2 regions of the Laceyella tengchongensis genome follow, and region 2 is predicted to be linked to the other one. Evidence: riboswitches for the same ligand, from Rfam matches in the RefSeq annotation. Region 2 holds a riboswitch; the other holds the start of a gene.
The links. A riboswitch is a leader RNA that binds a small molecule or an ion and turns the genes downstream of it on or off. The one in region 2 is predicted to bind S-adenosylmethionine.
Positions count from the first base shown of each region.

Region 1 (5,922 bases), 220 kb from region 2:
TGGTGATGATGCCGCAACGCGCGTAGGTGGATTTGCCAACGCAAATCGCCAGCACGTTTTCAGGAATGCGGAAATACTCCACCGACCGGGCCAAAGCAAACGAGTTCGGCGGAATGATACATACCTCTCCTTGAAAGTCCACGAAAGAATCGGAACTGATTTCTTTGGGATCAATCACCGAATTTAACGCATTGTGAAAAATCTTGTACTCATCCGCCACCCTGAGGTCATATCCGTAGCTGGACAAGCCAAAGCTGACGGCCTCCCCTTTTCCCACATTGCGATCGATAAATGGTTCGATCATCTTCCGTTCTCTCGCCATCATCCGTATCCATTTATCCGATTTGATTGTCATCTTGGATAACTCCTTCTCTGCTGGATCGTTCTTTATTATTGTACATAAATTAGGCGAAAAGAAAAGCGCCCCCTGTGAAGGAGGCATTAGACTGCGGAATAGGGTATGTGTAGATAGAAACGGTGAAAAACCCCTTTCCCGAAAAGCGTCATGTCACGCAGGAAAATTTAGTTCCTACGGCGTTATTTCCCCACGGCTATTGGCACGCTAAACGACATCGCTTGCGCCAGGTCTTCAATTAGGTCGTCGGCACTTTCCAGACCGACCGACAACCGCAACAGTCCATCCGTGATCCCGTGTTTTAGCCGAACTTCCGGTGGCATAGAGGCATGGGACATCAGCGCCGGATAAGACAAAATCGATTCTACCGCACCTAGGCTGACCGCCACGATCGGCAATTTGACGCGTTGTAAAAATTGGCGCACCTTATCTCCCTCGCCAAGATCAAAGGAGAGGACAGCCCCGTGCCCGCTGGCTTGCGCGTCCTGTACATAGTGGCCTTCATGCGACGGCAGGCCGGGATAATACACCCGTTCCACATCGGGATGCTGTTGCAACCACAAGGCCACTTTTTCCGCACTTCTTGTCGACAGCTCCATTCTCGCCTTCAACGTTTTGATCCCTCTCATCACCAGCCAAGCGTCATGAGCGCCTAGCACTGCGCCAAACGCGTTTTGCAATTGCGCTAATGACTCCGCCAATTCTCGGTCTTTGACTGCGACCAATCCAGCGATCACATCGCTGTGGCCCCCGATGAATTTGGTCGCGCTGTGGATGACGATATCGGCCCCCAATTCCAATGGACGCTGATAATACGGGGTGAGGAAGGTGTTGTCCACAATCGTGAGGAGACCATGCGCTTGGGCGATGTTGACAACTCCCCGAAGATCAGTCACTTTCAACAGCGGGTTGGATGGTGTCTCAATATACAGCGCTCTGGTATTAGGCTTGATCGCTTGCATCACTTGTTCCAAATCCGTCGTATCCACGAAACTCGTCTCAATCCCCATCCGCTCAAACACGTTGGTCAACACGCGATAGGTGCCACCATACACATCCTGGGAAACCACCAGATGATCTCCGCGTGAGAAGAGGAGAAACACCGTGGAAATCGCTGCCATCCCGGAAGCAAACGCAAATCCCCTACACCCGCCTTCCAGTTGGGCGATCGTCGCTTCCAACGCCTGGCGGGTCGGATTTCCCGAACGGGCGTAATCAAATTCCCCTGGTTGGTCAATCGAAAATTGGTGAAACGTGGAAGCTTGGTAGATCGGGATGCTCGACGCTCCCGTAACTGAACAGATCTCATTCCCATTGTGCAACAACTTTGTGTCAAACCTCATCTCATCCTCATCCCTTTCTTTAACTTACCGTGCTCGTTTGGCGGTGTGTAAAAGCTCCCTCAGCGGAACAAATTTCGTGCTTACCCTTGCGGTAAGGCTTGCGCCAAGTCGGCAATCAAGTCCTCTTGGTGTTCAATCCCCACCGATAAGCGCAACAAGCGGTCACAGACACCTGTTTGCTCCCTGATTTCCACCGGAATGTCGGCATGGGTTTGCGTGGCCGGATAGGTTATCAAGCTTTCTACGCCCCCCAGGCTTTCCGCAAAAGTGATAATCTTCAAATTGTTGAGAACTGGACGCACCCACTCTTTGCGCTTCAAGCGGAATGACAACATCCCGCCGAACCCGTCCGCCTGCTCAGTGAGCAAGGTTTTGCTCCGAGAGTCCAGCGCGGGGTAATATACTGCGTCGACAACCGGATGGCGCTCTAAATAAGCAGCAATCGCTTGAGCGTTGGCCTCATGCTGCCTCATACGGAGCGCCAAGGTTTTCATCCCCCTGATCAACAACCAACAGTCCAATGGGGCTAACACCGCGCCGATTGCTTTCTGCAAAAAGGCGACCCGCTCCGTCAGTTCTGCGCCCTTGGTCACGATCAACCCGGCCAACACGTCATTGTGCCCACCCAGGTATTTGGTGGCGCTGTGAATAACGATATCCGCTCCCAACGTGAGGGGACGATGTAGAAAAGGCGTCATAAACGTATTGTCCACGATGGTGATCAGTCCTCGTTCCTTAGCCAACCGGCAGACCGCAACAACATCTGTCACACACATCAGCGGATTGGTGGGCGACTCGATGAAGATCGCTTTGGTGTTAGGCTGAATGAACCGTTCAATGTCCGCCAAGTTCCGCATATCCACATAAGAAAAGGAACAACCGTACCGTGTCATCACCTTCTCAAATAGCCGGTACGTTCCGCCGTACAGATCCAACGATACGATCAAGTGATCCCCTTGGCTGAACAAACCCATCAGCGTGTGGATCGCCGCCATTCCCGAACTGCACGCGAATCCGCCGTCCCCCCCTTCCAATCGGGCGATACTTTCCTCTAGCACGTCTCGCGTCGGATTGGAAGCGCGTGAATAATCATACCCAGTGCTCACCCCGTCAACATGCTCATATGCAGTTGAAAAATAGACCGGATAGTTCACTGCTCCTGTATTCCGTTCTTGTCTGTTCCCGATTTGCGCCAACGCTGTTTCCATTCTCATCGGTGTTTCCTCTCCTTTGATGCGGAAATTTGGCAAACAAAAAACCCCTTCCCGACAAGAGAAGAGGTTTGCGCGCGCGGACGGACCGTCTCCTCTTATCTCTCAGAACTTTTTGTTCTGCAGGATTTGGCACCTTCCGGTGATACCATCTCACCGAGGTTGCCGGGCTTCATCGGGCCAGTCCCTCCGCCGCTCTTGATAAGAGAAACAATATGAATGTTTATTACGTTTGCATTTTTAATGATAAGGTGATTATACCCACTCCTTTTTTATCCGTCAAGTCTGTTATTTATGCGCAACAGTGAAATAGTATACATTTCATTGATTTCGCGCACTTTATTACCTAAAATGAGGTTAATTGGGTAAATTACAAGGGAGGTTCATCATCCATGTCCAAAAACCAAGCAGTGATTGAACTCACGGATAAATACGGAGCGAAAAACTACCATCCCCTGCCGATCGTCATCTCCAAAGCAGAAGGCGTGTGGGTGGAAGACGCCGATGGCAATCGTTACATGGATATGTTAAGTGCTTACTCTGCGCTCAACCATGGTCACCGTCATCCGCGACTCATCCAAGCCCTGAAGGATCAAGCAGACAAAGTGACGCTTACTTCCCGCGCCTTCCACAACGACCAATTGGGCACGTTTTATGAGAAAGTCGCTGAGCTGACCGGCAAAGAAATGGTTCTGCCCATGAACACGGGTGCAGAAGCTGTTGAGACGGCGATCAAAGCGGCTCGGCGCTGGGCTTACGATGTGAAAAAGGTTGCCGACAACCAAGCAGAAATCATCGTCTGTGAAGATAACTTCCACGGCCGCACCATCACCGCTGTTTCGCTATCTTCCAACGAAGAATACCAACGTGGATTCGGTCCGCTCACACCCGGCTTTAAAGTGATCCCTTATGGCGATTTGGAAGCGCTTAAAGCGGCTATCACCCCGAACACGGCTGCCTTCATGTTGGAGCCGATCCAAGGGGAAGCGGGAGTCATCGTTCCACCGGAGGGCTTCCTGCGCCAAGCCTTGGAAATCTGTAAAGAACACAATGTCCTCTTCATCGCCGATGAGGTACAAACTGGCTTCGGGCGGACAGGCCAGTTCTTCGCCTGCGATTGGGAAGGCGTGAAGCCGGACATGTACATTATGGGTAAAGCATTGGGCGGCGGAGTCATGCCGATCTCCGCAGTCGCTGCCGACAAAGAAATCTTGGGCGTCTTCGATCCGGGTTCGCACGGCTCTACTTTTGGCGGTAATCCTCTCGCTTGTGCTGTGTCCATCGCCGCACTCGATGTTCTGGTGGAAGATGATCTCACCACCCGTTCTCGCGAGTTGGGTGAATACTTCATCACCGAATTGAAAAAAATCGAAAACCCGATCATTAAAGAAGTACGCGGTAAAGGTCTCTTCATCGGCATGGAACTGTATGAGAAAGCACGTCCATACTGTGAAGCACTGATGAAAGAAGGGTTGCTCTGCAAAGAAACCCACGACAACACCATCCGGTTTGCGCCTCCGCTCACCATCACTCAAGAAGAGTTGGATCTCGCGCTGGAAAAAGTGCGTAAAATCATGTCCAAATAAGAGCGTTACACGTTTTAAGCGATCCAGTTTGCCTGGATCGCTTTTTCCTTTAATGCACTGTGATCTGTTCGCGGAATTTCTCCACTGTCTTCTCGCCGATGCCGGGCACCTGCGCGATGTCCTCCACCGATTGGAACGGCCCGTGTTCTTCGCGGTAGCGGACGATGGCCTCCGCTTTGCTAGGACCGATTCCGTTCAGCTTGTCCAACTCTTCTACCGTCGCGGTGTTCACATTGATCTTCCCGCCGGCATCCGCCGAGTCAGCCTTCGCCGTTTCCATAAACGGTGTCACCTGCTCCCCTTGTTTGGGAATGTATAGCACCATCCCATCCCGGAGCGGCTCAGCTAAATTCACCCGTCCCAGATCAGCCTCGTCCCGCGCCCCACCAGCGCGCTCTAGCGCCTCATACACTCTCGCCTCCGAACTAAAATGATATATGCCCGGCTTGTGCACCGCTCCTTTCACATCGATGATGATCGCTTTCTTACTCGCTTGTTTGTTCGTGTTTACCTCAGGTCTTTCGGTCACGGGCGGATTGGCCTGAACCGGGTATTCCATCCACTCCTGCCTGTCAGGACGCTCTTCCTGTCCAAATAGCCAGACTGCTCCTACTGTCAACACCACCCCCGCCAACGCAATCGCCAAGCCCTTCTCCCTTGGTGTCCAATCCCAGTAAACCATCGCCTTCACGCTCCGACATTTTTTTCCAATTACCCACACTATACCCGTTTCTCCCCATTTGCACAATAGGGATGACGTCCCCCCTGCATGCTGCCAGAACGACAAAAGGCTCCGCCCCCTATACCGGGAACGGAGCCTCTTGCTTGGCTAAATCCACCTTAATTCGCTACGATATTCACAAGTTTACCTGGTACCACAATGACTTTACGCACTGTTTTCCCCTCGATCAACGCTTGGATGCGCTCGGTTTCCAACGCCTGCTTTTCTACTTCCTCACGGCTGGCATCGGTTGCGACGACTAATTTGTCCCGCACCTTGCCATTGATCTGCACGGCGATTTCCACCTCGTCCAGCACCAACGCCTGTTCATCGTAGGTGGGCCAGTCAACGCGGTGCACGCTGCCCTCTTTCCCCATCGACTGCCACAGCTCTTCCGTCACGTGCGGCACGAACGGAGCTAGCAAGACCACCAGCGTTTCCAGCGCTTCCTTTAACACTGCGCGGTCAGCATGCTCGGGATATGCATACAGCCCATTGACCAATTCCATAATCGCACTGATCGCGGTGTTGAAATGGCTACGCTCCCCGATCTCACTAGTCACTTTTTTGATGGTTTGATGCATCAGGCGGCGCAATTCTTTCGCCTCGCCGCTTTGTGGTTCGCCCTGCACAGGGATATCTTGTGCAAACAGCGCTTCATGCTGGGCGATCAGCCGCCACACGCGGTTGATAAACCGATAGCTGC
Region 1 is NZ_FXTU01000002.1:420,036-425,957, forward strand. Features, by position in the region: gene dcd (dCTP deaminase) at 1-355, opposite strand, end outside; gene QQZ12_RS05630 (aminotransferase class I/II-fold pyridoxal phosphate-dependent enzyme) at 538-1,698, opposite strand; gene QQZ12_RS05635 (PLP-dependent transferase) at 1,779-2,912, opposite strand; SAM riboswitch class I at 3,005-3,117, opposite strand; gene QQZ12_RS05640 (ornithine--oxo-acid transaminase) at 3,302-4,495, shown strand; gene QQZ12_RS05645 (helix-hairpin-helix domain-containing protein) at 4,545-5,282, opposite strand; gene leuS (leucine--tRNA ligase) at 5,336-5,922, opposite strand, start outside.
Region 1: another riboswitch for S-adenosylmethionine. It lies ahead of QQZ12_RS05635 (PLP-dependent transferase); the one in region 2 lies ahead of QQZ12_RS06830 (homoserine dehydrogenase).

Region 2 (5,922 bases):
TGCTGACAGGGAAGAATCGGGGATTGTTTGAGCGGCTGACCCGGCAGTTTGTCGCACCGCACATACGGATTGAAGGGTACCGCACCGATGTACCCATATGGATGTCCGCTGCCGACCTTTTGATCACCAAGCCGGGTGGGGTGACCATCACTGAAGCGATTGCTAAACAGTTGCCGATGCTGTTGTTCGAAGCTTTCCCGGGTCAGGAAGAAGCTAATCAGCAATATCTCTTGCACCATCGCGTCGCCATGATTACGCGTCCGTCAACCATTCGCCTGCAAGTCTCCAAACTGCTCGATTCGCCGTTGCAATTGGGGCGGATGCGCGAACGGTTTGGGGTGCTGATGTCATCAGACGCGTGTCAGAGAATCGTCAAAGAGACATGCAATGCCAAAGCTCCCATTTTGCAGACTTTGTAATGAAGTCTGTTTTTTTATTCGCGGTGGGATGAATCATTTCGCCGCTTGCTAAACGATTCAAAGTTGGAATATTGTAAAAAGGAGGGGAGGGAAAGTGGATGAAGTTGGTTACTTATATGGTCAAAGCGGATGAACTCAATATTCAATCACAGGATGGGATGCTGGCCCGTTTGGGCTGGGTGCGGGACGGGCATGTGATCGATGTCGGGCTGGCACAGCAGTGCATGGAGTTGGCGCAAAACCTCGTCTTTCCTTATCGTCTCGCCACCGACATGCTTACGTTTTTGCAACGGGGCGAACAGGAGCGCGACTTTCTGCAACGATTGGATCAAGCACTGGGGCAGAGAGATTGGTTGCGCTTGCAAGTGGAAGGGGAACCGGTGGCATTAGCTTTGGCGGAAGTGGATCTATTTGCGCCGATCGCGACGCCGAGTAGCCTGCGCGATTTCTACGCATTTGAAGAACATGTACGGACATGCCGCCAAAAGCGGGGATTGGGCATGGTACCGCAGTGGTATGAAATCCCCGTTTTTTATTTTTCCAACCATCAGGCAGTGATTGGCCCGGAAGCGCCTGTGAAGAAACCGGCGTACACCAATCAGCTTGACTATGAATTGGAGATTGCCTGCGTCATCGGCAAAAGGGGAAAGAACATCAAGCGCGAAGAAGCTCTTGCCCATATCGCTGGCTTCATGATCATGAATGATTGGAGTGCCCGCGACGCCCAACTGCAAGAGGTGGCGGTCGGGCTTGGGCCGGCGAAAGGGAAAGACTTCGCCACGTCGCTCGGCCCCTGGTTGGTGACGACAGATGAATTGGAAGACTGCCGCGCCGGAGAGCGCTGGTCGCTTACGATGCGCGCGCGTGTCAATGGCCGTGAGCTATCCAAAGGGAATACCAAAGATTTGCATTGGACCTTCGCGCAAATGATTGAACGAGCGTCTGCTGAGTGCGAATTGGTACCTGGAGACGTGATCGGATCGGGCACGGTGGGCACAGGCTGCTTGTTGGAGTTAGGTGAGGAAGTCCATCCTTATCTCCAACCTGGAGATGTGGTAGAGTTGGAGATCGAACGGTTGGGATTGTTACGCAACACGATTGTGGAATGACATTTTCTTTTTAATGATTGACAAGTATCCTCGGTTAGCCCATAATAAATAAAAATATTGGAAAAACGATATCGGTTGTACGATTTTCTTATCCAGAGTGGCGGAGGGACTGGCCCGATGAAGCCCGGCAACCTCGGTATATCCTTACCGGAAGGTGCCAAATCCTGCAGTGCACATGTAGCACTGAGAGATAAGAAGAATGGTTTCGTCGTGTGCAAAAACCCTCTTCTTATCTAGAAGAGGGTTTTTTCTATATTCAAACACAATCATTTGGAGGGATTGGGATGGAACAGGTGCGAGTGGCACTGTTGGGCTTGGGAACGGTAGGCACCGGCGTGTGGAAGATGATTCAAAGCAACCAAGACGTGATCGCCCGGCGCACGGGCATGTGGGTAACGGTGGAGGCCATCTTGGTGCGCGATATCAACAAAGAACGCCAAGTGGAAGGAACGCAATCGTTGTTGACCACCAGTTTTGACGAAGTACTGGCCCGCGAGGTAGATGTGGTCATCGAAGTGATGGGAGGCGTCGAACCTACCCGTGATTATTTGCGGCGGGCAATGGAAAACGGTTGTCACGTTGTGTCCGCCAACAAGGAGTTGTTGGCCCGCCATGGGGAAGAATTGCGCTCATGGGCAAAGCGGTTTGGTGTGAAGTTGGCTTATGAAGCCAGTGTGGGCGGCGGAATTCCGATTATCGGTACGGTATCCCATTTCCTGAAGGCCAATCGCATATGTAAAGTTTCGGGAATATTGAACGGTACAACCAACTTCATATTAACCAAAATGAAGGACGAAGGTCGTACGTATGAGGACATATTGATAGAAGCGCAACAAAAGGGATACGCTGAAGCGGACCCGACGGCAGATGTCGAGGGGATCGATGCTGCCCATAAACTGTCGATTCTCTCGCGCCTCGCTTTTGATGTGCATGTGCCTGTCGATCAAATTCAGCGGGTGGGCATCACGCAGGTCTCCCCGATCGAATTGGACTTGGCCGATCAACTTGGTTTTGCGGTTAAATTGCTCGCTTCTGCTGAACAATATGGTGAAAACGGCCCAGTGTCCTGCTCGGTATCCCCGACCCTGTTGCCGCTGTCCCATCCCTTGTCCAATGTGAACGATGTGTACAATGCCGTGCATGTGGAGGGGGACTTTGTTCAGGATCTTACGCTGATCGGCCAGGGGGCGGGTGAGAAGCCGACCGCCAGTGCTGTGGTGGAGGATTTGTGCAACTTGTGGCGGCTGACGGGACAGACCGCCGGCAAAGCGGCTCCCCGCGCATTGTTATTAGAGAGTGCGGATGGAGACGGCTCGCGCTTTCATCTCTTGTCTTTTCCGTCCGCGCAAGCATCGGCTGGCCAAGTGGTCGGGCACCTGGAGCGGGCGGATCTATCGGTGCAGGCATGGAAGGCGGCGCAAGAGGGGGAAACGACGTGGTTAGCGTTGATCGCCAACGGATGGGAGCGAGGGCAAGCGGACCGCTTGTTGCGTGAGCGGAGCTTGGCAGTGACTTGGCACGCAAACCGTCCCGTTGTGGGCGGAGGAGTTCCATGGGGCTCTAAGGCGGTGCCGTTGGCTAAAGCGGCGGGCGACCAGTGAACAGGCAGAATTCAAGCTTTCGGTTTTTTAGTTAGTCTGGCGGCCACTAATGGCCGTCTTTTTTTAGGGATCACCTGCCGTCAGACCTGCGTTTTCAAATTGTTTCGGGTACAATAGGATAAGCGCATTTATTAAGGAAAGGAAAACGGCAGATGAACAAGTCAACCAAGCAAGCAAAACAGATTCGCTTGAAGCGGGGGGAGGTGATCCAGCTTCCCATCCGCCGCATCGGCATCAATGGCGAGGGCATAGGCCACTACCAAAAGCAAGTGGTTTTTGTGGAAGGCGCTGTACCGGGTGAAATCGTGGTCGCCCGCGTGGTACAAGTGGAACCCAAATTTGCCAAAGCCCAACTATTAAAAGTGAAGAAAAAATCGGCTTATCGGGTGGAACCGCCGTGTCCGGTGTATCGGGAGTGCGGTGGGTGCCAATTGCAGCACATTGACCGCCGGATGCAGAAGCGCTTGAAGCGGGAGTTGGTTGCCGAGAGTTTCGCCAGGTACGCTGGTTTGCGAGATGTGCCGATCAGCGAGACTGTCACGATGGATGAACCGTGGTCGTATCGCAACAAGGCGCAATTTCCTTTGCGGCGTATGGGCGGTCAAGTCTCCATGGGCATGTTTTCCGCCGCTTCCCACCAATTGGTTGATGCGAGTGCATGCATGGTGCAACATCCCAAGCTGAACGAAGCCCTCTACGAAGCCAAGCGACTGGTGGAGGAGTTGGGGGTGGATATCTATGATGAGCGGAAACATCGCGGCACACTCAGGCATCTGGTGGGGCGGATTGCTTTCGCCACAGAAGAAATCCAGTTGGTGTTGGTCACCCGGACGAAATCATTTCCCGAAGAAGAAGCTTTTGTGCGTGAAGTGACCCGACGGCTACCTCAAGTGAAAAGCGTAGTGCTGAACCACAATCCAGATAAAACCTCACTTGTTTTTGGAGAGGAATCCCGGCTGTTGTGGGGGAATGAGAAGCTGATTGAACGATTGGGAGAATTGACGTTTGCGTTATCCGCCCGGGCCTTCTTTCAGCTGAATCCCGCCCAGACCGTCCGGCTGTATGACGCGGTCAAACGAGCGGCTCGCCTGACAGGGACAGAAACCGTGATTGACGCCTATTGCGGAGCGGGAACCATCGGCTTGTGGTTGGCTTCTGAAGCGAAGCGTGTCATCGGCATGGATACGGTGCCTGAAGCCGTTGCCGATGCCAAGGAGAATGCCAAATTAAACGGTATCGCCCATGCCGAATATTACGTGGGTGCGGCGGAAACGCTTTTGCCCAAGTGGATCAAAGAAGGATTGCGGCCGGATGTTATCGTGGTAGACCCGCCACGGACCGGATTGGGACAGCCTTTGTTGCAGGCTCTGATGCGGACAAAGGTGCCGCGCGTGGTATATGTTTCTTGCAATCCAGCGACGTTGGCCAAAGATTGTGCGCAGTTGTTGAAGAGCGGGTATCGGGTTGCCGGGATTGAACCGTTTGATATGTTTCCGCAGACAGCGCATGTGGAAGCCGTGTGTGAACTGGTGCAGATGTAAAATTGAATCGCCAAACAGAAAGAGCGGGTGGGAGAAGATGAACCGTAGCGTGGATTGGAAGAAGGGGATGCGCGCTGGCCTTAAAACGTCGTGGGAGTTGAGCAAAATCGTTCTTCCCATTGCGTTTGTCATTCAGGTGGCTAAGCAGACGCCCGTGTTGGGATGGGTGACGGAGAGCATCGCCCCCTTTATGTCTGTGTTTGGATTGGGTGGGGAAGCGGCGATTCCGCTGGTGCTGGGCAATGTGTTGAATCTTTATGCCGCTTTAGGGGCTATGCAGGCGGTTGACTTGACGGTGAAGCAAGCGTTCATCTTGGCGGTCATGCTTAGCTTCTCACACAACATGTTTATCGAATCGGCGGTTTGCCGCCGGGTGGGTGTGGCGACATGGGCCGTGATCACTGTGCGGATGGGACTGGCAGTGGTCTCGGCCTTGATCATCAACTGGACGTGGGCCGGTGGCGGAGAACCGATTGCGCAAGGAGTGGTGGCGCCAGTTGAGCATGCTCATGCTGACAGCTGGGGGGATATCTTGCTCACTGCCTTCTATGTGGCGGCCGAAGGTGTATTGCAACTGGTGGTGATTGTGCTACCGTTGATGGTCGTTTTGCAGGCCCTCAAGGATGTCGGTTTTCTGGATAGGGTGGCGCAGTGGATTATGCCGTTACTCAAACCCTTGTCGATTTCCGGGCATGGAGCCATTGCGATGGCCACGGGGTTGTTTGCTGGCTTGTTTCTAGGGGCGGGTCTTATCATTCAAGAGGCGGAAGAGCGCAACTTTTCCAAGCGCGACATGACGTTGATCATGATTTTTTTGGCCGCTTGTCATGCGGTAGTTGAGGACACCTTGATTTTTGTCCCGCTTGGGATTCCGGTCGTTTACCTGTTGTTGATCCGATTGCTGGCAGCGATTGCCGTCACGCTGGTTGTCGCCCGCCTTTTAGTGAATTCCGGGGAAGAGCCCTTAGGGCAACGGATGCAAAGAAGCAGTTAGGGCAAGTCAGGTGCATTGAAATGGATGATTGGGTATTTTTCTACATTTTATAAATGTTTAGCAGGGTTAATCTATATAAAAGTCGAATAAAATTATTTAATATTCTAGTGGTTTGGTGCAATGACATGAAAGGGATGAACATGACATGGAACTCGTTTTTCGCACGATTAAACCTGCTGATGCACCTGTGTTAAAGGAATTCTTGGAGTTGGCGATGGAGTTTTATGGAAACGAACGCGAACAAATGATGGATCATTA
Region 2 is NZ_FXTU01000002.1:639,364-645,285, reverse strand. Features, by position in the region: gene QQZ12_RS06840 (MGDG synthase family glycosyltransferase) at 1-419, shown strand, start outside; gene QQZ12_RS06835 (fumarylacetoacetate hydrolase family protein) at 518-1,528, shown strand; SAM riboswitch class I at 1,614-1,725, shown strand; gene QQZ12_RS06830 (homoserine dehydrogenase) at 1,813-3,129, shown strand; gene rlmD (23S rRNA (uracil(1939)-C(5))-methyltransferase RlmD) at 3,282-4,670, shown strand; gene QQZ12_RS06820 (nucleoside recognition domain-containing protein) at 4,708-5,664, shown strand; gene QQZ12_RS06815 (GNAT family N-acetyltransferase) at 5,810-5,922, shown strand, end outside.